4 regions of the Staphylococcus epidermidis genome follow, and region 2 is predicted to be linked to each of the others. Evidence: riboswitches for the same ligand, from Rfam matches in the RefSeq annotation. Region 2 holds a riboswitch; each other region holds the start of a gene.
What was found. A riboswitch is a leader RNA that binds a small molecule or an ion and turns the genes downstream of it on or off. The one in region 2 is predicted to bind thiamine pyrophosphate.
Positions count from the first base shown of each region.

Region 1: linked by a shared signal. The riboswitch ahead of FNL83_RS10820 (3-oxoacyl-ACP reductase) and the one ahead of FNL83_RS08565 (ECF transporter S component) in region 2 are both predicted to bind thiamine pyrophosphate.
Region 3: linked by a shared signal. The riboswitch ahead of FNL83_RS02205 (thiamine phosphate synthase) and the one ahead of FNL83_RS08565 (ECF transporter S component) in region 2 are both predicted to bind thiamine pyrophosphate.
Region 4: linked by a shared signal. The riboswitch ahead of tenA (thiaminase II) and the one ahead of FNL83_RS08565 (ECF transporter S component) in region 2 are both predicted to bind thiamine pyrophosphate.

Region 1 covers NZ_AP019721.1:2,196,146-2,202,232, forward strand. Annotated here, with positions in the region: gene tadA (tRNA adenosine(34) deaminase TadA) at 1-307, opposite strand, end outside; gene FNL83_RS10810 (deoxynucleoside kinase) at 374-991, shown strand; gene FNL83_RS10815 (deoxynucleoside kinase) at 984-1,646, shown strand; TPP riboswitch at 1,801-1,900, shown strand; gene FNL83_RS10820 (3-oxoacyl-ACP reductase) at 2,001-2,753, shown strand; gene FNL83_RS10825 (NtaA/DmoA family FMN-dependent monooxygenase) at 2,815-4,119, shown strand; gene FNL83_RS10830 (HAD family hydrolase) at 4,208-4,903, opposite strand; gene FNL83_RS10835 (CDP-glycerol--poly(glycerophosphate) glycerophosphotransferase) at 5,272-6,087, opposite strand, start outside.
Region 2 covers NZ_AP019721.1:1,766,708-1,772,794, forward strand. Annotated here, with positions in the region: gene FNL83_RS08560 (oleate hydratase) at 1-1,091, opposite strand, end outside; TPP riboswitch at 1,427-1,529, shown strand; gene FNL83_RS08565 (ECF transporter S component) at 1,614-2,189, shown strand; gene FNL83_RS08570 (ABC transporter ATP-binding protein) at 2,203-3,606, shown strand; gene FNL83_RS08575 (energy-coupling factor transporter transmembrane component T family protein) at 3,599-4,405, shown strand; gene purD (phosphoribosylamine--glycine ligase) at 4,538-5,779, opposite strand; gene purH (bifunctional phosphoribosylaminoimidazolecarboxamide formyltransferase/IMP cyclohydrolase) at 5,805-6,087, opposite strand, start outside.
Region 3 covers NZ_AP019721.1:468,004-474,090, forward strand. Annotated here, with positions in the region: gene uptA (undecaprenyl phosphate transporter UptA) at 1-146, opposite strand, end outside; gene thiF (thiazole biosynthesis adenylyltransferase ThiF) at 254-1,252, opposite strand; gene FNL83_RS02190 (thiazole synthase) at 1,254-2,021, opposite strand; gene thiS (sulfur carrier protein ThiS) at 2,023-2,223, opposite strand; gene thiO (glycine oxidase ThiO) at 2,207-3,325, opposite strand; gene FNL83_RS02205 (thiamine phosphate synthase) at 3,318-3,917, opposite strand; TPP riboswitch at 3,987-4,096, opposite strand; gene FNL83_RS02210 (pyruvate MFS transporter) at 4,589-5,863, shown strand; gene FNL83_RS02215 (putative quinol monooxygenase) at 6,016-6,087, shown strand, end outside.
Region 4 covers NZ_AP019721.1:823,982-830,068, forward strand. Annotated here, with positions in the region: gene FNL83_RS04035 (single-stranded DNA-binding protein) at 44-439, shown strand; gene FNL83_RS04040 (transglycosylase family protein) at 827-1,486, shown strand; TPP riboswitch at 1,600-1,698, shown strand; gene tenA (thiaminase II) at 1,770-2,459, shown strand; gene thiD (bifunctional hydroxymethylpyrimidine kinase/phosphomethylpyrimidine kinase) at 2,452-3,273, shown strand; gene thiM (hydroxyethylthiazole kinase) at 3,266-4,054, shown strand; gene thiE (thiamine phosphate synthase) at 4,060-4,698, shown strand; gene yidC (membrane protein insertase YidC) at 4,787-5,659, shown strand; gene FNL83_RS04070 (HD domain-containing protein) at 5,765-6,087, opposite strand, start outside.

The DNA of each region.
Region 1 (6,087 bases), 430 kb from region 2:
TAGCACCATACACAACCTTTGGAATACGGCTCATAATAATAGTGCCCGCACACATAACACAGGGCTCTAATGTAACATACAACGTACATTCTTCTAATCTCCAACTGCCGACAACTTCTGAAGCCCGTTCTATCGCTATGTGCTCTGCGTGGGCGGTAGGTTGCTGCAATGTTTCCCTTAAATTATGTGCACGTGCAATGACTTGACCCTCTTTAACAATAACTGCTCCGATTGGAACTTCTCCTAATGCTTTGGCTTTGTGTGCTTCATTAATTGCTAAGCGCATGTAATCATGATTTTTTTTCATATGTGTTGGAATACCTCACTTATGGTACAATACTCATTGTCTATCTTAACATTTGGAGAAGTGATTATGAATAAACCATTTATTGCAATCGAAGGACCTATAGGTGTTGGTAAATCCTCTCTTGCTCACCGATTAAGCAAGACGTTTGGTTTTTATGAAGAGAAAGAAATTGTTGATGAAAATCCATTTCTATCTGATTTTTATGATGATATAGAAAAATGGAGTTTTCAAACTGAAATGTTCTTTTTATGTAACAGATATAAACAGATTAGAGATATTGAGTCGCTAAATCAAGGTATAGTTAGCGATTATCATATTCATAAAAATAAAATTTTTGCTAAAAATACTTTAGATGCTAAAGAATTTGATAAATTCAGTCGTATTTTTGATATTTTAACTGAAGATATCGAAATGCCAAATACAATTATCTTTTTAGATGCTGATTTAAATGTATTAAAATCAAGAATTGCACAACGTAATCGTAGCTTTGAATCTCATATAGAAGATGACTATTTACTTACTTTAAAAAAAGATTATCTTGCTTATTATGAATCATTAAAGAATGACGGTGCAAATGTCATTCGAATTGATACGTCACAACAAGATTTCGTTAAAAATGATTACGATTACCAAAATATTTTAAATTTAGTAAAACCTATGATTGGAGAAAATAAAGATGAATAATTATGGTATTCCTCAAAATGCAGTAATAACCATTGCTGGTACTGTAGGGGTTGGTAAATCTACGTTAACACAAGCACTTGCTGATAAGTTAAATTTTAAAACTTCCTTTGAGAATGTAGACCATAATCCTTATTTAGATAAATTTTATCATAATTTTGAACGTTGGAGCTTTCATCTTCAAATTTACTTTCTTGCTGAACGTTTTAAGGAACAAAAACGCATGTTTGAGTATGGTGGAGGTTTCGTTCAAGATCGTTCAATTTATGAGGATGTAGATATTTTTGCAAAAATGCATGAAGAACAAGGAACAATGAGTGCTGACGACTATCACACGTATTACGAATTATTTAATGCAATGGTCATGACACCTTATTTTCCAAAGCCTGATGTTCTAATTTATCTAGAATGTGATTATGATGAAGTAATTGATCGTATTCAACAGCGTGGACGTGACATGGAAATCAATACAGATCCAGAATATTGGAGAAAACTATTTAAACGGTATGAAAATTGGATTAACAATTTTAATGCATGTCCTGTTGTTCGACTTAATATTAATGAATATGACATACACGAAGATTTAGACTCCCTTGATCCAGTCATTGATAAAATTGCTCAAGTTATTAAAGCATACCGACAAGTGGATACAAGATAATATATCCAATTGTAGAAAATTAGAGCTTATATTTGTATACTTTCACAAGCTATTTCATATACTTTTTACTTCAATATTAAAATAACAGATATAGCTATTATTAAGAATGTTGACAATATTTTATAAAAATTCTATGTTTGTACTATAAGTGAATTATATGCACTAGGGGTGTTTTTTAACTGAGATGGATATCATCCAAACCCTTTGAACCTGAACTAGCTTATACTAGCGGAGGAAAGTGTTGAATCTCATCTAATTATCATTCTGTCTTTATATATTGATTTGGATGCACAACTTTTCTCATGAAGGTTGTGCATTTTTTCTTATACAAATAAAAATATTGGGGGCATGAAGATGAAAAAAACTGCAATTATCACGGGAAGTAGTCGTGGATTAGGCGCTAAAATTGCAATAACTTTACTAGAAAAAGGCTACAATGTTGTTGTTAATTACAAACAAAATAAGGATAAAGCTGAAAAATTAATTAGAAATTATAATCAAAGTAAGGCTATAGCTATTCAAGCTGATGTGACAGACAGAAACGATGTGAATCAAATGATTCAAACTGCCACACAACATTTTGGAAAAATAGATATAGTAATCAATAATGCACTTGTTGGTTTTAAATTTGATCCAAATCAGCAAAAATCGTTTGAAGATTTAACTTGGGAAGATTATCAACAACAACTTAATGGTACTTTAAAAGGAGCATTTAATGTGACTCAAAGCGTCATACCACAATTTATAGAACAACAAAGTGGATGCATTATTAGTATTGGAACCAATTTGTATCAAAATCCAGTCGTACCTTATCATGAGTATACAACAGCAAAGGCAGGTCTCATCGGCTTTACCCGTAATATTGCTGCAGAACTTGGACAATATGGTATCACAGCAAATGTTGTTTCTGGAGGATTACTCAAAACGACTGATGCAAGTGCAGTTACTACACCTGAAGTATTTGATTTAATTGCTCAAACTACACCTCTTAGAAAAGTAACATCACCTCAAGATGTAGCCAATATGGTTGTATATCTCGCTTCAGACGAAGCACGTGGCGTGACAGGTCAAAATATTACCGTTGACGGTGGTTTAACAATGAACTAAGCGTTTACACTCTTCGGTTGTGTATTTTTTACAAAAAGATAATAATTAATGAGGTGTTCATATGACAAATAATCACTTTCTTAACATAGGTGTGTTACTGTATGGGTGTGGTCATCATCAAGCGGCATGGCGTATGAAAGATTCTAATATTGAGGATATCGGCAACATATCTTATTATCAGCATTTAGCTCAAATAGCTGAGAAAGGCTTTTTGGATATCGTCTTTTTTGCAGACAATCAAGCCTTTAATGCGAGTGATAATACTACTATGCCCGCTTTTTGGTTTGATCCTATAATTAACTTATCAGCTATTGCACAAGTTACATCGCATATAGGATTAGTGCCAACAATATCGAGTACATTTTCAAATCCATTCACCGCTTCTCGTCAATTATTAAGTCTAGACTACTTATCTCATGGCCGTGTAGGTTGGAATTTGGTCACATCCATGACAGATATTGAAGCCCAAAATCACAGTCTTCAATACTTACCGGAAAGACATGAGCGCTACAAAAAAGCAGATGAATTTGCATCGGTAATGAATAAGCTATTCACTTCTTGGTCAACTGCATCTTATGTACCAGATAAAAACAACAACAAAATTATTGAGTCTAAAGATATTAAACCTTTTTATCATGAGGGGGACTATTTTCAAGTACGAGGACCACATACAACACCACAAAGTCCTCAAGGTAAACCAGTATCTATGCAAGCCGGTGCGTCAAAAGAAGGTATTGCATTAGCAGCAAAATATGCTGATGCTGTTTACTCTGTTTCATGGGATATTAAGCAAGCACGTAGTTATAAAAAGAAATTGTCTGATGCTATATCTAAAACTCACCATCCAGATAGAAAAATTAAAATTTTCCCTGGTTTAGTAACGTATGTAGGTGAAACCCATGAAAAAGCATTATCAAAAAAAGCAGAACTTGATCAAAAGTTACCCATTGAAGATGCTTTAAAGCAACTCAGTTTTTTTGTTCAACAAGATTGTTCAGATTGGGAATTAGATGAACCAGTTCCTCCCTTACCTCCCGTTGAAAATTTCAAAGGTCCGATTGGTCGATATGAAACAGTTTTAGCAATTATAAAAGATAAACAACCAACTGTAAGAGAATTATTAGGTTACCTAAGTGCCGGTGGTGGTCATCTTACTCTTATAGGTACACCTGAGGAGATAGTGGATGAGATGGAGCACTGGTTTAATGAAGGCGTTGCAGACGGCTTTAATCTGATGCCACCTTCATTACCCCATAGCCTTGAAGATTTTGTAAAATACATTATACCAGAACTACAACGTCGTTCTTTATTTAAAAATTCTTATAATCAACCTACACTACGTACATTATTAAATCTCAACTCATAAAACCGATGATTTTTATGTATTATTAAAAGAAAAAGACGTAGACGTGCGAATCAACTCACACATCTACGTCTTACTCAATTTAAAAATTTTATTTTCCGTATTGTTCTATAACTTGTTTAACATCTTTTGCACTGTTTATGATGACATCTGCGTCGTAGAGTTCCTCTTTTTTAGCCACGCCTGTTAGCACACCGATACCTAATCCTAAATTAGCATTAATCGCGGTTTTCATATCGTTGGCCGTATCTCCTACTATTGCTACCTGTCCCGGTTCAACATCAAAAGCATTAAATAGTGGATCTAACACTTTAGGATGTGGTTTTTCTTCTGCATGTGTTTCTGTAGAAATTACTAAATCAAAGAGATTTCTAGTTTGCGTTTCCTCCAGAAATTGATCGACTCCTTTTTTAGTATCACTTGTTACTATGCCTATGTGATATCCTTCATTTCTAAGAGCTTGAATAGTTTCTTGTACACCATCAATCCAATTGTTTTCAGGCACTCTTGAATCAATGAGTTCCTGACTCGTATCCCTTGTCCAATCTGAAGTTTCTTTACCTGTTACACCATTAAAAGACTCTATAATTTCACCTAATGAACCTGATCCCATAACAGAATCTGGTTTAATTTTTTTATCGATAATACCTAATTGGCGATGTGCCGCTTCCTTGTCATGTACTGGAAAGGTTTCTAAAAGTTGATCAACGAGACGTACGCCAATTTTTTCCCAACTACTGTCAAACTCAATCAATGTACCATCTTTATCAAATAATATCCATTCCACTTTTAATTCTCTCCTGAAAATGATTTTTATATTAATTATAGTTATATAAACTATTGTATTATAGTTTGCATAACAATTATAGGAAATTGAATTTTGTTTAAGTATTAAAACTAAAATTGGATTCAAAATTAAAAACGCTATTTTTCTTTAGGTGCTTTTATTAATTAATATATTCTTTAAAAGACTCTATTCATAATACGTATTGTACATCACTAATCTAGAACTTACTAAAAATGAAATGACTTAACTATACTTTGAAAATTTACAATACATGACTAGTTTAAGAGTTGCTTCACTATGATATAAATTTTTTAACTTATTATTTACCCATTGTTACAATTATCATAAATTAGAAAATTTAAATTCTTTTACTGAAAAAATTTGTTAAATAAATCTTTAACTAATCGTTCACTTGATTTACCATCTTTATATTTAAAATTTTTATTTAAAAACGGCTTCACCTTTTCTAATTCAAAATCATTATTTTCTAAAGCTAAAATAAGCTCATCAAAAGTTTTCACTATTTTACCAGGAACAAAGGTTTCATAAGGTTCATAAAAATCTCTCGTGTAAATATAATCTTCCAAATCAAAAGCATAAAAAAGCATTGGTTTTTTAAAAACTGAAAATTCATAGATTAAAGAAGAATAATCAGAGATTAAAATATCCGTAATGAACAATACATCATTTACTTCGCGGTAATTTGAAATATCTAAAAAATATTTACTATAAATTGCTGGGATATTTAATTTATTTCTAACAAAAGGATGCATTTTAAACAGAACAGTAGCTTGATGTTCTTCACAATAACTAGCTAATCTTGCAAAATTAATTTTAAAGAAAGGATAGTGTGCTGTGCGATGTCCATTTCCTCTAAATGTAGGTGCAAAAAGAATGACTTTTTTATTTTTTATAATTGGTAATTTTGTTTCTAAACTTTGTTTAATGCGTGTTTTATAAGATTCATCGAACAAAACATCCGTACGTGGAACACCTGTTGGAATAACCCTATGTTCTTCAATTCCAAAAGCTTCAGCATAGTAAAGAATATCATTATTTGACGAAACATAAGCTTTACTATAATTCCTATGTCCAATAGAGTCTATGAAAGGTCCTCCTTTTTTCCCAGTTCTACTAAATCCTACAGTCTTAAAAGCACCCACAGCATGCCATACTTGAACTAT
Region 2 (6,087 bases):
AATTGTTCGATATATGAGATTATTTTTTTATTATCTGTTGTTGCCGTTGCTGATACGAACCAACTTTTAGCTGGAATGTGATCACAGAATTTCTCAGGTCTTCCGAATTCAGGACTTTGATTAGCTAAGTTTTTCCATAATGTCCAACTACCACCTAAAGAATGTGTTATAGGAGCAGGGTGGTCATTATCACCATAGGTTGAACTTTCGGTAATACTTCCATTAGTAACAAATACCAAGTCATTAACTGTCAACGGGATAGATTCTTCTTTATCATCTCTAGTTAAAATGATTTCTCTAGCAATTTTAGTAGATGGTGTTGCATCAACTAAAATATTATTCACTTGTACTCCAAATTCAAAGTTCACGCTATGTGATTTTAGATATTCTATCATCGGTAATACTAAAGATTCATATTGATTATACTTAGTAAATTTTAATGCACTAAAATCTGCTAAACCACCAATATGATGCACAAAACGCATAAGATATCTACGCATCTCCATCGCTGAATGCCATGGCTCGAATGCAAACATTGTTTTCCAATAAAGCCAAAAATTAGAATTTAAAAAGTCTCTTGAAAAGACATCAGTGATTTTAACATCGTCTAAATCTTCTTCTTTCATCAAACATAAATTTAAAATTTCTTTAATTGCTTTTTTTGTTAATGTAAAATCACCATCAGTATCAATACGCTTACCTCCACTTTCAATCGCTCTACATTTAGAATAATTAGGGTCTTCTTTATTTAACCAATAAAACTCGTCTAACACAGAAGCATTAGTTTGCTCAAGTGATGGTATACTTCTGAATAAATCCCATAAGCATTCAAAATGATTTTCCATTTCTCTGCCACCACGTACTACATAGCCATGATGCTCCATATTGATGCCATCTAAACTTCCTCCTGAGATATCTAACTCTTCTAAAATATGGATATTCTCGCCTTTCATTTGTCCATCTCTAATTAAAAAACATGCTGCAGCTAAAGAAGCTAATCCAGCCCCTATCAAATAGGCTGATTTATTATCAACATTTTCAGGTTTTTTAGGCCGAGCAAACGCTTCATAATTACTATTTGTATAATACATAGAAACATCACTCCAATTAGATAAAGTTTGAAAATCTATATGATATCGCTTTCAATTGTATTTTACTCCTCTTTGTGTAATAAAACAAACAATTGGTTATTTTTTAATTTAGTTTACTTAAAACTATACTAATCATTTTTATTTAGCTATTTTTAATATCAAATTAAAGACTGGTTAGAAAAATTTAAATCATTAATTCTATAAATTTTACTTCGATACACATTTATTGCAATTCATCTCTAAAATAGTAAATATATTTCTCATTTAAATAACAATACTCGAAAGAACCTTGACAATATATGATAAAAATCATACATTTAAGTTAATTAAATAATTGAACGCACTAGGGGTGTATTCTTTACTGAGATGAGGCCAACCTCAAACCCTTCGAACCTGATCTAGCTAGTTACTAGCGTAGGAAAGTGTTGTTATACATCTAATCTAACGGATTATGATTAGATGTAACTTCTGACGCACAACTTTCCTAGAGAAGGTTGTGCGTTTTTTAGGAGGATGTTTTTTATGTCAAAAGGTTTGAAACTATCTGAAATTCTTGTGACAGTTTTAATTTCAGTAGTATTTGCCATCATTTATAACTTATGGTGGTTTGTTTACAATATTGTACAAGTTGCGGGTATTCACTTAGAACAACTTACATATGGTGTATGGTTTATGGCAGCAGTCGTTTGTTACTTAATCATTCCTAAGCCAGGTATAGCATTATTAGCAGAAATCGCAGCTGGAGCTGGTGAAACGATTGTTATGGGAAAATTTGATATACCTACTATCATATATGCGATATTACAGGGATTGGCTTGTGAAATTATATTTGCTATTTTTAAATACAAATCACGTTCTGCTGCTGTAGCAATGCTTGCTGGGTTAGCAACTGCTTTAATCTCTTTCCCAGTGGATTACTTCTATGGTTACTTAAACGAAGTTGCTGGATGGAACTTACTACTATTTATAGTTTTCCGTTCAATTAGCGGAATTGTATTAGCTGGTTTAGTTTCATACTGGATTGTCAAAGCATTAGATAAAACCGGTGTAACTAAATTCTTTAGACCAGCATCACAACAAGATTACGATAACCTATAAGGGGATTTTTTAATTGTTACGTGTTAAAAATTTACGTTTAAAGTATCCGAATGGTGATAGGAAAATATTCGATAACTTAAATCTTGAGATTAAAAATAAAGAAAAAGTGCTTTTACTCGGTCCTTCCGGATCAGGTAAAAGCACATTACTTAATGTATTAAGTGGAATAGTACCTAATTTAATTGAACTTCCGATGAAATATGATGAATTGAATATTGATCATGATAGTGGCGTTATATTTCAAGATCCAGATAATCAATTTTGTATGCCAAAAGTATATGAAGAACTTGCATTTGTTTTAGAAAATAGAAATATTCCTAGAAGTGAGATGGATCAAGAAATCGAAAACGCACTAAAGTCTGTAGACCTTAATGTTACTCATAAAACATATGTCAACAATCTAAGTGGCGGCATGAAACAGAAGTTAGCTATTGTTGAAACAATACTACAAAAATCAAAGACACTTTTTTTAGATGAGCCTACTGCAATGCTCGACGTGAAAGCAACTGAAGATTTATGGAAGAAATTAATCAATCTTTGGAAAGATCAAACAGTTTTAATTGTTGAGCATAAGGTTGAACATATTTGGCAACATGTTGACCGCGTGTTGTTATTAAATTATGATGGTGAAATTGTTGCTGACGACACCCCAGAACAAATCTTAGATCATTATGAAGCGTTATTAACTGAATATGGAGTTTGGCACCCTAGAGCATGGCACAGTGCACCACGCCCCATCCCATTACCTAATCAAACAAAGAACCTCTTATTTCATTTTGACGACGGGCAAATTATTAGAGGTAAAAAGACACTTTTTTCATCCAAGGAGCTTAAACTGTATTCAGGTGAATGGTTAACAATCACTGGTAAAAATGGTGCTGGTAAAACCTCTTTACTAGAAGCTATGTTACAACTGATTAAATATGAAGGTGACATGTTTTATCGCGATCAATTATTATCTAAAATTAAACAAGCGGCAAAGCATATGTATTTGGTATATCAGAACCCTGAATTACAATTTATTACTAATTCTGTTTATGATGAAGTGTATATTCATTATAATCACTTAGATCCTAAGCATGCGAATGATGAAACCATGGATCTGTTAAAATTATTACATTTAGATCAAGTTAAGGATCATCATCCTTTTGAAATATCAACAGGTCAAAAGCGTCGTTTAAGTGTTGCAACAGCATTAAGTTCAAAGGCAGAGATTATTTTACTAGATGAACCAACATTCGGTCTAGATAGTCATAATACATTTCAACTTATTAAGTTATTTCAAGAACGCGTTAATCAAGGTCAAACAATTATCATGGTGACACATGATCCAGAAATTATTAAACGATATCCAACAAGACGATTACGCGTGGAAGATGGGTGTCTTAAAGAAATGGAAGGTGAACACATTGTTTGAAAGATGGAAAAAACGCCACACCTTCGTTGATGATGTAAATATTATTACTAAGTTACTTTTAGGTATCGCATTATTCTTTTTCATTATATTTATCCATAACTTCGACTTTATGATTTATATCGTCATATTAATGTTTATGTTCTTACTTTTATTTAACGGTACAGAATTTAAAATAACGGCAATATTTATATTAGTTACAACCCTCTTTGCCTTGATGTCATCATTATTTATGATTTTATATGGTGATGGAGAACATATGCTTGTAAAATTTGGTATTTTGCAAATAAGTACAGAAAGTATTGTACGAGGTCTTCATCTATCTATGAGAACAATTACCGTTTCAATGTTTGGTATACTAATCGCATTGACTTCACAAATTGTAATGATTTTTTATAGTTTAATGCAACATTTAAAGGTAAAGCCAAAGTTTGCTTATGCTTTTATGGCAGCGATTAGAATGGTTCCACTTATAATAAGTTCTCTTATTCAATTAAGACGTTCCCTAAAAATGCGTTATCAAATGATAGATGCATCTAACTATAAAGGAATCAAGCGTCTTAATCATTTAGTCATACCTTTATTAAGTCAAAATATTCGACGTGCACATCAACTTTCAGTTGCAATGGAGTCTAAAGGTTTTAAAGATGGTCCGAGAACATACTACTATCGGGTAACATTTTCATATAAAGATATCGTATTTATTGCTTGTATATTAATTATCATTACTTTGTCATTTGTCTTATCATCATACCTTCCAATTACTGGTATTCATGATGTCCGTTTTGGACAATTAGACTAATAATCATACACCAAATATTTAATTAAAAGTAAATATTCATTTTATTCCAATGTAAATAGAAATCATAAAAAATGTCCTTCGTTGATCTTATCCAATCAACGAAGGACTTTATTTCAAATTGAACAACCAATTTTACTTAGTGATGGCTTTATTCCCAATATCATTACGATAAAAAAGATTATCACTTTTTATTTGTCGTGCATGTTCATATGCATTTGCTTGTGCTTTTTCAACTGTTGGACCTTCCCCTATAGCTAGGATAACTCTTCCACCAGAATTCACAAAACATTGACCTTCTTTCTTTAATCCACTCACATAATAATGAGAATCTAGATTAAAACCACTTATTTCATGCCCTTTTTCATATGAACCAGGGTATCCTTTAGATGCTAGCATTACTCCTACAACAGCTTCATCTTTCCAGTTAAAATGAATGGGTTGGCAATTTTCCAAATCGATAATGAGTTGCATTAAGTCACTTTCTAAACGTGTTAATAATACTTGTGCTTCAGGATCACCAAAACGTGCATTAAATTCAATAACTTTAGGTCCATCTTTTGTTAAAATTGCACCAATATATAGTAATCCGAAGAAGTCATGACCTTCTTGTGCCATAGCTTTAGCAATAGGTTGAGCAATCTCCTTATTGGTTTGTTCAAGAACAGATGCATCAATGTGGGGTACAGGGCAATATGCGCCCATCCCACCAGTATTTGGTCCTTGATCATTATCAAATGCTCGCTTATGATCTTGAGCAATACAGTCGAAAGGAACCGCATAATCTCCATTTACAAAAGTCATTAAAGAAAACTCTTCTCCTTCTAAATAACTTTCGAAAACGACTTTCCCTTTTTCTTCTTGATAAATTTTTTTGACCCCATCTAATGCGTCTTCTCTCGTAAAAGCAATAATAACCCCTTTACCTGCTGCTAAACCGTCTTTCTTTATTACGATTGGTAAATCACAAGTTTCAACATATTGCAACGCCTCGTTACGTGAACTTACTTCTTTATATTCTGCTGTAGGAATACGATATTTGTCCATTAATTGCTTGGCAAATAATTTTGAACCTTCAATTTGAGCGGCATCTTGTCCTGGACCAAACACTTTAATATTTGCATTTCTTAATAAATCAGCTAACCCATCTATTAAAGGTTGTTCAGGCCCAATGATTACCCAATCAATTGCGTTATGCTGAGCAAAATGTAAAATAGCTTGATGATCTGATTCAGCAATTTCACTGTGCACTTCAGCAATATTGACCATTGCATCATTTCCTGGAATCGCGTAAACCTTATCTACAATTGGAGATTGATTGATTTTAGAAGCTAATGCATGTTCACGTCCACCAGCTCCAACTATTAAAACTTTCAATAGATTACCCCTTTCTTTTCAAAAATTAATGTTTAAAATGACGCATACCTGTCATAACCATTGTAATGCCATATTTATTAGCCATATCAATGGAATCTTGATCTTTAATTGAACCACCTGGTTGAATAATTGCCTTAATACCATGTTCGGCAGCATATTCAACTGTATCTCCCATTGGGAAGAAACCATCTGAAACAAGCGCAACATTATCGTTAATTTCTATTGCTCTTTCGATTGCAATTTTAGCGGAACCTACACGATTCATTTGTCCTGCACCTATACCAACTGTTTGTTTGTTATTACTCAAA
Region 3 (6,087 bases), 1.1 Mb from region 2:
GATAAGTGTGATTTCACAGATAATAAGCCTGCAAAAGTTAAAATAATCTCAGATGGAACGACAGGTAATACGTTCTCTAATAAGATTAAAATGAATATCGCTGTATAACCCCACTTACTAATAAAATCAGTGATAATTTGTTCCATACAACGTTAGTTTCTCCTTTTAAATTAATCGAGTTGTCGTAAACTTGATGTTAAGTATAAGTCATTTTAACAAGAAACAGGTTGAAAGGGTAACAATCTTACTTTAATTAGCGTATGGATTTTAACAACGTATTGTATAGGTGATGTGCTTCTTCATCATTGTGTATACCATATGCATTCATACGACCATCTTTAAACAAGGTGAATTCATAAGTTTGATATTGAATTAATTTGGCAAAGGAAGTAGATTTCACCATATTCCCAGGGAAATGGGCAGCGTGTTTAAAAGCTTTAGGTGGGAATCTAAATAAATAAGCATTCCCACACAAGTCCTCAATAGTACGTTCTTGTTGGCTTTCTAGTAACGTATATTCATGTTTTTCACACACTGGGCAATCTTTATTTTTGAGTGCATCTACATTCATTGACTTATAATTGATATTAAATGCATCAATAGTGATTAATTGCTTTGAAAATCCTTTTCCTGAAAGATAACGTACGGCCTCTGCTACTTCATAGCTTGCAATCATTGATATAACAGGGGGAATTACGCCATTAATAGCGCAACTTTCCCCTGTGTCAGGAATTGTTTGCAATAAACATTTTAGACATGGTCCTTGGTGATCTATTCCATATACTGATCCTTTACTACCAACAGCTGCACCATAAACCCATGGGATTTGATACTTGTGACAAACCTCATTAATCAGGTATCGTATTTTGAAGTTATCCATGCCATCAATGATGATGTCTGGTTCGACATTTTTTATCAAATTTTCGATATTTGATGAAGTAACTTCTAAATCATAAGTTGTTAGATTGACATTTATATTAATTTGATTAACCTTATGCTTGATTGCTTCAACTTTGGATATTAAAGTATGTGCGTCTTCTTCATCGAAGAGTGTTTGTCGATGTAAATTTGAAATTTCAACAATATCCATATCGACGATTGCAATATGATGAGCCCCCATGCGTGCGAGTTGATCTACAATATGGCTTCCTAAAGCACCAGCGCCAAAAATAAGTATTTGAGAGGAGGATAGCTTTTGCTGACCCTCTTCTCCAAATGGTGCAAAGCGTGTTTGACGTTCATAACGCGACATTTTACAAGAACCCTAAACCTTCTGATGGACTAGATGCTTGTGCAGTATACTTAACAGGAATGCGTCCAGCTTCATATGAAAGTCTGCCAGCATTTATACCTAATTTCATTGCTTCAGCCATTTTCACAGGATCTTTTGCCGCTGAAATGGCTGTGTTGAGTAAAATACCATCTGCGCCAAGCTCCATGGCATGACACGCATCTTTAGGGGAACCAATACCAGCATCTACGATTACAGGTACACTAGCATTTTCGATAATATAACTTAAATTTAATGGGTTATTAATACCTCTTCCTGTACCAATAGGGGATGCAAGTGGCATAACTGCGTGTACACCCAATTCTTCTAAACGTTGAGCTAAAACTAAATCGTTAGAGATGTAAGGACAAACAGTGTAACCTTTTTCTAACAATACTTTGCATGCCTCGTATGTTTCGAATGGATCAGGTAATAATGTTTCGTCATCACCAATGACTTCGACTTTAATCATGTCACATACACCTGCGTGATTAGCAATTTCAGCAATTCTGATAGCTTCTTGAGCTGTTTTGGCACCTGCAGTATTTGGAAAAGTGATAAAATCTTTTAAATTAACGTTTGCAAGTGGGTTAGGTAGGTTACGATCATATAAATTCATACGTCTTACTGCAAATGTAAGTACATTTGTTTCAGATGCCTCAATTGCTTTTGACTGAACCTCTTCATTTTCAAATTTTCCAGTACCTAAAAGTAAACGAGATTGTAATTCTAAATTTCCTATTTTAAACATATTAACCGCCTCCAACAATTTCTAGTAATTCTAATCTGTCGTCTTCTCTTACAGTATATTCTTCATATTTGTCTTGCTTGATAAGTTCTTTGTTTAGTTCAACAATCACTCGTTTTGGGTCTAATTCAAGTGAATGTAAAACCTCTTGTATCGATTGATTCTGATCGAAAGTGAAGAGGTCGCCATTAATGATACACTTCATGATTATTCCTCCTTGTAACTGTAAAACTTGAATAACGTGATGGTTTAATACCAGAAAGTAGCCAATTGGCAATGTCACGACCGATAATAGGTGACAATAATATTCCGTTTCGATAATGACCACTTATCACGTATAAGCCATCATCAATTTGATCCATGACTGGCATTTCTTTTTCTGTGTATGGTCTTACTCCTGACCATTTCTTCAGTATATGACTGTCTTTTAGTTGAGGGACACGATGATATGCATGGCGAAGAAGCCAATCCATACCTTCATCTGTAGTACCGACAGAATAATTATTAAATTCACTCGTCGCACCAATTAAAAAACGATTGGGTTGTTTTGGAACGATGTAACAACCATTAGTCATAAATAATGTCTCAGTAAGTGAAAGATCGTTATTTTCTAATAAGATAACTTCACCTTTAACGCCAATCACTTGTCGTTGTAGATGATATTGTGTTAATAATTGCGAAGACCATGCGCCACCTGCAACGATAATTTTGTGCGCTTCAATTGTTGAAGATTGATCGGTTTTCACTGAATAATAGCCATTATGCCGTTCTATTGAAGTGACCTCTGTAGACTCATAACGCTTAATCTCTCTTAACTTCATTGATTCTACTAATGCCAGTGTGTAATGATGTGCATTAATTTGACCATCGTGTGGTATGTGAATGGCCGCGTATGAAGGTTTAACTTCACCATGTGTAAGTTGTAGCAAATCATCATCTGATAATTGTTTGACACTACGGTCTTGACTATTCAGAAATTGATATTGTCGTTTTATAGATGAGATATCATCGTGTTCATTAGCAATTTTGATAAGTCCTGAATTTTTAAATTGAATGTCTATGCCTGTTTCATCTAATAATGATTTACTTAATTGTGGAAACATAGCACGAGATTCGATGGCTAATTGAAACAAGTCACTATCCTCTGTAAATTCATTTTGTGCACCAAGCATACCTCCAGCTTTATATGACGCATGCTTTCCAGGTACATCTCTATCTATGACTGCAACATCTAAGTGTGTTGCACTGAGGTGTCTAGCAATTGACATACCAATAACTCCTGAACCAATGATTAGTACATCATGCATGAGTAGACCACTCCTTTCTTAATTGTTTAATTTCTTCTAGTGAAGCATTGTTAAAATATGATATGGCACATATACCTTTAAATCCAGGTGGCATCTTTTGAAGTGAATGTTCATTAATACCACCAATAGCATAAATAGGGATAGGAACATTTAATGCCTGTTGGATAGCTTCTTTAGAACGCGGTGGTACATTTGGATGTGAAGAGGTAGGAAAAATATGTCCAAAAAAGACAGAATCCAAACCATTTTCGTAACATCGTTTTACTGTTTCAACGTCATGTGTAGACATACTTACACAAATATCAGGATGAGCTTCTTTATATGTGAAAGCAGTTGTGTCATTTTCTTTAAAATGGATACGTTTAAGGTGTAAATCCTCTAACAGTGTCACATCGCTATGAATAATTATTTTATCTTTACTAAAACCCAATTGAAGTAAAGATTGAATCATGTCCTTGTTTTCTTCGTTATTCATGGAAGTGCGAAATAACAAGCCATCAATAGCTTCTTCGATATGTTTATAATGCTGTAAATCGTCCCTAGTCAGTTGTTTATGATATGTAATCGCAATAAATATAAATATCCCCCCCAATTTCTACAATAAAAAACGCCATTTCCCTTATATTGGGAAATAGCGTTGAGCTTTAGTATGACTTCATAAAATTGAGCGTCGCCACTTCCCTACGCCAGTATGAACTGGATCAGGTTCCAGGAATTATAAAGTCAGTTCTTTACTCTCAGCCTTAAACAAAGGCACTTCCAGTGGTTAAATATGAAATTAATTTACAAGATATTAAATGTTTCGTTTACAATATTTTACTACCTTTAATAAAAGACTTCAAATTTCTTTACAATTTCTATTAAGAAGATTGTAGATATCGTATTCATTTAAAAGTTATTATTATCATTTGCAAATCATTTTTAACTTTTATTGGTCAATTACATATTTAGAAACCATTTTTAAAAAATCAATAACTAATGATTGCTAATATATTGTGAGAATAGGGTGTAAGGGGCGCGGTAAAAGATATAAAAGTGTATGATGCATCTAAAATGCACAAAAAATATTAAAAAGTTCAAAAAAAATTCACAAAAAGTATTGTAACCGTTTACACTACGTGCTATATTAATAAAAAATTGTAGCGCTACAACTTAACAGTTGTTTTAAAAATTGAAGTTAAAACAGTCACCAGAGGGGATTTCTGAAACATAACGACATCATAATAAGAAACAACATAATACAAATGGAAGTAGGAAACAAATATGAAAGAAAAACGTAGTAATGTTCGTTGGTATTTTGCAATAGGGTTCTTCTTTATTGGGGTTATTGCTTACATGGATCGATCTAACATATCTTATATTGCAGTACCGATGATGAAAGATTTGGGGTTAACTAAGACACAATTTGGTTTATTAGCATCATTTTTCTCCCTAGGATATGCATTAATGCAAGTACCTTCGGGGATGTTAGCAGAGAAGTTTGGACCACGTAAAATGATTACTGTCGCTTTAGTTTGGTGGAGTGCATTTACCATCTTAACAGGGATGATTAAACATCATGGTTTACTTTACTTTATTAGATTCTTATTTGGTGTTGGTGAAGCGCCAATGTATCCATCCAATGCAGTTTTTAACTCTTTTTGGTTCGCTAAAAATGAAAAAGGTCGTGCATCTAGTGCGTTGTTAGCAGGATCTTATTTTGGTCCAGTTTTAGCACCTATCATCACGATAGCCATTGTCAATGCTTTTAACTGGCAAGCCGTTTTCTATATTTTCGGGGTTGTAGGAATTTTAATGGCAGTTCTTTGGGCAATTATTGCTAAAGACTTACCAGAACAACATAAAATGGTAAACGATGCCGAGAAAAGATTTATTACTCAAAATCGTGATATTGTCGCAACTGAGAAATCTTTACCACCGTGGAAACGTTTTTTAAGTCATTTCAGTTTCTACGCAATCGCATTGCAATACTTTGTAGTTCAGTTTGTTATCGCGTTGTTCCTAATATGGTTACCAACATATTTAACTGAACAATATCATGTGAATTTCAAAGAAATGACTATCAGTGCATTACCTTGGTTATTTATGTTCTTCTTAATTTTATTTGCTGGAGCTATTTCAGACAAGATTTTGAATACAGGTCAATCACGTTTTGTTGCACGTGGCGTAATTGCGATTGCGGGATTTGTGGTATTCTCAATTTCAATTTTCTTAGCAGTACATACAGACAACTTATATGTAACCATTTTCTGGTTATCACTTTGTTTAGGTGGCGTAGGTATTTCTATGGGAATGAGTTGGGCTGCAGCCACTGACTTAGGTCGTAATTTCTCTGGAACTGTGTCAGGTTGGATGAACTTATGGGGAAATGTTGGCGCACTTATTAGTCCTTTACTTGCAGGAATTGTTGTAGATCATTTAGGATGGTCAATGACATTACAACTCTTAATCGTTCCGGCTATTATAGCAGCAATTCTATGGTTCTTCGTTAAACCAGATAAACCTCTTATTGTTAGTGAAGAACACGTTAATAAATAATATTTTTCAAACACATGCAATGACATTCGTATCATTGCGTGTGTTTATTCTTTTATTATGTGGTATAGAGCATGGAAGCGATAAGCGAATTGTTTTTTTTATCAGTTATAAACTGCTAAACTTATAATTAATATGTATAGGAGTTGACTAAAATGATTATAATTAATGCTAAATTAAAAATCGATGCTAATAAACGCGAGGATTATCTAAAACTTATGAAAGAA
Region 4 (6,087 bases), 940 kb from region 2:
AACTAAGCTCAGTTATGATTAGAACATAAGAAGGAGGTGACACATGTTAAATAAAATAGTCATTGTTGGTAGAATGACGAAAGATGCTCAAATCTATGAAAAGGAGGATAACAAAATAGCAACATTTTGCGTTGCTACAGAAAGAAACTACAAAGATGATAATAATGAAATTTCTACAGATTATTTACTTTGTAAAGCTTTCGGTAAAACTGCCACTAATATTGAAAAGTACACTAGTCAAGGTACTTTAGTAGGTATAACTGGACAAATGCGTTCAAGAAAATATGAAAAAGAAGGCCAAACACATTTTGTTACAGAATTATACGTTGAAACAATAAAATTCATGTCCCCAAAAAATAAAAACAATGAAACTCCCTCTGATAATCAATTTGAAAACAACACTTATCAACCTGATGATTTAGAAATAATTCATATTTAAACAACTAACTTTTCCTTTAAAACTCCATCCTATATTTAATAAATTAATTTATCCTTTCTTTCAATTATACTCGAGCGGCCTTTGTTAATCATAAAATATTAATAAAAGGTCGCTTTAAATACATAGCAAAGGCCTATAATTTCAATAATTATCTGATAAATTTCATTTGTATTACAACGATATTGTAGTAATATGACTCGAAAAAACTATCATGATAGGAATCATTACGGTTATTCATAAAAATTAGCATCCTATTTCATGTAATTGTAGTGTAAAAAATAGGCGTTTATTTTTATTTCAGTGTAACCTGCACGATTTTTATAGATGTTACAGTGGGTTACGTAAACAAATTAAGAAAACAAATCACTTTTAGGAGGATTTTTAATAATGAAAAAAACATTAGTTGCATCATCATTAGCTATAGGACTAGGCGTTGTAGCAGGTAACGCAGGTCATGACGCACATGCAAGTGAGACTACAAATGTTGATAAAGCAGAGTTAGCTCAAAAAGCGTTAACTAATGATCAATCACTAAATGAAAGCCCTGTTCAAGAAGGTGCTTATAATATTAATTTTGATTACAATGGTAATTCATATCATTTTGAATCTGATGGTTCTACTTGGAGTTGGAGTTATGAATCAACAAACAATGCTACGCAACCTGTTCAACCAAGCCAATCTCAAGTAGCTACACAACAACAACCTGTACAAGTATCAGCACCACAAAATGAGCAAACAGCACAACCACAAACAAAATCAACATCTACAAGTCAAACTTCTTCAAGTAAAGCTTCAAGTGGTTCATCAGTAAATGTAAATTCACATTTACAACAAATTGCTCAACGTGAATCAGGTGGCGATATTCATGCAATAAACCCATCTTCAGGTGCAGCAGGTAAATATCAATTCTTACAATCAACTTGGGATTCTGTTGCTCCAAGTCAATATAAAGGTGTTTCACCTGCAAAAGCTCCAGAAAGCGTACAAGACCGAGCAGCAGTAAAATTATATAATACTGGTGGCCCAGGTCATTGGGTAACTGCATAATTAAAATATGAAGTATCTACCATCTTCTCGAATTTGAGAAGATGGTTTTTTATTGTACGACTTATTTGATTTACATGTAATCGTTTGCTATGGTTGATAATGAATCATATATTATTTGCTACTAGGGGAGCCAAAAGGCTGAGATGAATGTATTCAGACCCTTATAACCTGATTTGGTTAATACCAACGTAGGAAAGTAGTTATTAACTATTCGTCATTGAGATGTCTTGGTCTAACTACTTTCTTCGCTGGGAAGTAGTTTTATTTTTTGAGGAGGCTAATTATGACATTTTCAAAAGAGTTGAGGGAAGCATCAAGACCTATTATTGATGACATTTACAATGATGGTTTTATTCAAGATTTACTAGCAGGTAAGTTATCTAATCAAGCTGTAAGACAATACTTAAGAGCAGACGCTTCTTATTTAAAAGAGTTTACAAATATTTATGCAATGCTCATACCCAAAATGAGTTCTATGGAAGATGTTAAATTTCTAGTAGAACAAATTGAGTTTATGTTAGAAGGAGAAGTTGAAGCGCATGAGGTTCTAGCTGATTTCATTAATGAACCATATGAAGAAATAGTAAAAGAAAAAGTATGGCCACCAAGTGGTGATCATTATATTAAACATATGTACTTCAATGCATTTGCACGTGAAAATGCAGCCTTCACGATTGCAGCGATGGCACCCTGTCCATACGTCTACGCTGTCATTGGTAAACGTGCGATGGAAGATCCCAAATTAAATAAAGAATCAGTGACTTCTAAATGGTTTCAATTTTATAGTACTGAAATGGACGAACTTGTTGATGTGTTCGATCAATTGATGGACCGTTTAACTAAACATTGTAGTGAGACAGAAAAAAAAGAGATTAAAGAAAATTTCTTGCAAAGTACTATTCATGAGAGACATTTCTTCAATATGGCATATATTAATGAAAAATGGGAATATGGGGGAAATAACAATGAATAAACCTAAAATTGCACTAACAATAGCAGGCACAGATCCCACCGGTGGGGCAGGTGTTATGGCGGATTTAAAATCATTTCACGCGTGTGGCGTTTATGGTATGGCCACTATAACAAGTATCGTTGCTCAAAATACCCTAGGAGTTCAACATATCCATAATTTAGAATCTTCATGGGTAAAGGAACAACTTGATAGTGTGTTTGATGATGAATTACCACAAGCTATCAAAACGGGTATGATTGCAACAAAAAAAACGATGGAGTTGATTCAAAGTTACTTAAAGGAACATTCCAATATTCCTTATGTGATTGATCCAGTTATGCTTGCCAAAAGTGGTGATTCATTGATGGATGAAAATACTAAAAATCATTTGCAATCAACATTATTACCTTTGGCTGATGTTGTCACTCCGAATATACCTGAAGCTGAGGAAATTACTGGTATTAAAATTAATGATGAAGAAAGCATACGTAAAGCAGGTCAAATCTTTATTAATGAAATTGGTAGTAAGGGTGTTGTAATTAAGGGAGGGCATTCAGCCGATTTAAATAATGCTAAAGATTTTCTTTTTACTAAGAATGAAACGTATACCTTTGAGAACAAACGCTTTGATACTAAACATACTCATGGAACTGGTTGTACTTTTTCAGCAGTTATTACAGCAGAATTAGCTAAAGGTCGTTCCATAAAAGATGCAGTTAAAAAAGCAAAAGAGTTTATTTCATTAAGTATTGAACATACCCCAGAAATTGGCAAGGGGAGAGGACCTGTAAATCATTTTGCTTATATGAAGAAAGTAGGTTTAGATGATGAATAATTTAGAACGATTACGTTCAGAAAATCCACTCGTAATTTGCTATACCAATGATGTTGTGAAAAACTTTACTGCGAATGGTTTACTAAGTTTAGGTGCTAGTCCCGCAATGAGTGAGGCACCAGAAGAAGCTGAAGATTTTACTCGAATGGCTAGTGCGCTTTTAATTAACATCGGTACACTCACACGTGAAAATGAAGAAGACATTATCAAAATAGGTAAAATTGCTAATCAGCAAGGTACACCAATAGTTTTTGATCCAGTGGCAGTTGGTGCTTCTACATATCGTAAAAATTTTTGTCAACGTTTTCTTGGTGAAGTTAATGTCACAGTAATAAAAGGCAATGCTTCAGAAATATTGACATTAATAGATTTTAATACAACTATGAAAGGTACTGACAGTGACAGCGAATTAGATTCAGTAAATATTGCAAAAAAAGCGGCTAATACTTTAAATACTGCTATTGTCATTACTGGAAAAGATGATATTATTGCAAAAAATGAGAAAATAATTAAATTATCTAATGGTTCTCCGCTTCTTACTAAAATCACGGGGGCTGGATGCTTGTTAGGTGGTGTATTAGCAAGTTTCTTGTTTAGAAATACTCAACCTTCAATTGATTTATTAGTTGAAGCGGTAAGTGTCTACAACATCGCAGCAGAATTTGCTGAACAAGCGCCTCATGTAAATGGACCTAGTACTTTTCTATCTGAACTGCTAGATCAACTTTATCAGATGAATGACATTACTTATAAAAATCAAGTCAAAAAGGTAGAGATATGAATATGATGTTTGATTCAAAACAATTATCAGTCTATTTTATTTGCGGAACACAAGATATACCTAAAAATAAATCAATTGAGCAAGTTCTCAAAGAGGCATTAGAAGCTGGAATCACGCTATATCAATTTCGTGAAAAAGGTCCGAATGCACTAAAAGGGGAAAAGAAAAAACAGTTAGCCTTAAAACTTAAACAATTATGTCACTCATATCACGTACCTATGATAGTTAATGATGATGTTCAATTAGCCCAAGAGATTAATGCTGATGGCATTCATGTAGGTCAAGATGATATGGAAATTCAACAATTTGCAAGCCAATTTAAAAATAAGATTATAGGTTTAAGTGTTGGGAATTTGAAAGAGTATCAACAATCTGATTTGTCTAAAGTTGATTACATTGGAGTAGGTCCAATGTATACAACATCATCAAAAGATGACGCTAGTAAACCTGTTGGTCCATCTATGATATCTCAATTAAGATTATATATTCATGATTTTCCTATAGTTGCCATTGGAGGTATAAATGAAACTAACGTGCAGCCTATTGTTGACGAAGGTGCAGATGGTATTTCTGTCATCTCAGCTATTACACGTAGTACCAATATAGACAAAACGGTTAAATATTTCTTAAGATATTTCACCTAAATCTCTATTTTTTCTACTTTTTGTTTTCTACTATTGAATTAGTATGATAAAATATACTCTATGTGAATATAACATTAGAGGTGGAAAAATGAAGAAAAAAGCGTTACTACCTTTGTTTTTGGGAATAATGATTTTTCTAGCAGGTTGTGATTACTCTACACCTGAGAAGCAAGATGGATTCTTCTTTAATACTTTTGTTCAACCTATGAAACATCTCTTACAGTGGTTAGGAAATGATGTTTTTCATAATAATTTTGGACTAGCAATTATTGTATTAGTTCTTTTCATTCGTTTAATCTTGTTACCATTTATGTTATCTAACTATAAAAATAGTCACATGATGCGTGAGAAAATGAAAGTGGCTAAACCTGAAGTAGATGGCATTCAAGAAAAGGTTAAACGTGCGCGAACACAAGAAGAAAAAATGGCTGCAAACCAAGAACTTATGGAAGTTTATAAAAAATATGATATGAACCCTATGAAGAGCATGTTAGGATGTTTACCTATACTTATTCAAATGCCAATTATTATGGGATTATACTTTGTATTAAAAGATAAGCTTGTAAATGGTTTATCTGAACATCCGCATTTCTTATGGTTCAATTTAACTAAGCCTGATATTTGGATTACAGTTATTGCCGGTGTGCTATACTTTATTCAAGCTGTAGTTTCAAGCAAAACGATGCCTCAAGAGCAACGTCAGATGGGCTATATGATGATGGTTATTTCTCCAATAATGATTATTTGGATTTCTTTACAAGCATCATCAGCTTTAGGTTTATATTGGTCTGTCAGTGCATTATTCTTAGTAATTCAAACGCATTTTGCTAATATTTATTACTCTAAACTTGCTAAAAAAGAAGTTCAACCTTTTATTGAAAAGTATGAAAGAGAACATAATCCATATTCAAAGAAAAAAGGGAAAAATACTCAAGTAGTATCAAAAAAGAATAAAAAATAATAAACAATAACCTGAGACATCAATCGTTGTCTCAGGTATTTTTTGTGGTAGATGCTAATGGACTTTGGTTAAAACATGAGTTAACAATATATCTTTTATTTGAATTTACTCTTTATTAAAATTCCACTCTGACATAAATTGTTTGAGATATTGAATCATAAATTGATGTCTTTCTTCAGCAAGTTTTTTTGCAGTAGGAGTGTGCATTAAATCTTTTAATTTAAATAATTTTTCATAAAAATGTTTTATTGCTGAATTGTCTAATTCTTCAACGAGAGACGTATGTAACTCTTCATTTGAAAGCTTCGTTTCAGTCCACATAGGTTCACCAAAGTGTCCTGAAAACTGGAATGTTCTCGCAATGCCGATTGCTCCTATTGCATCTAGGCGATCAGCATCTCTAACGATTTCACCATCTATTGAAAGTT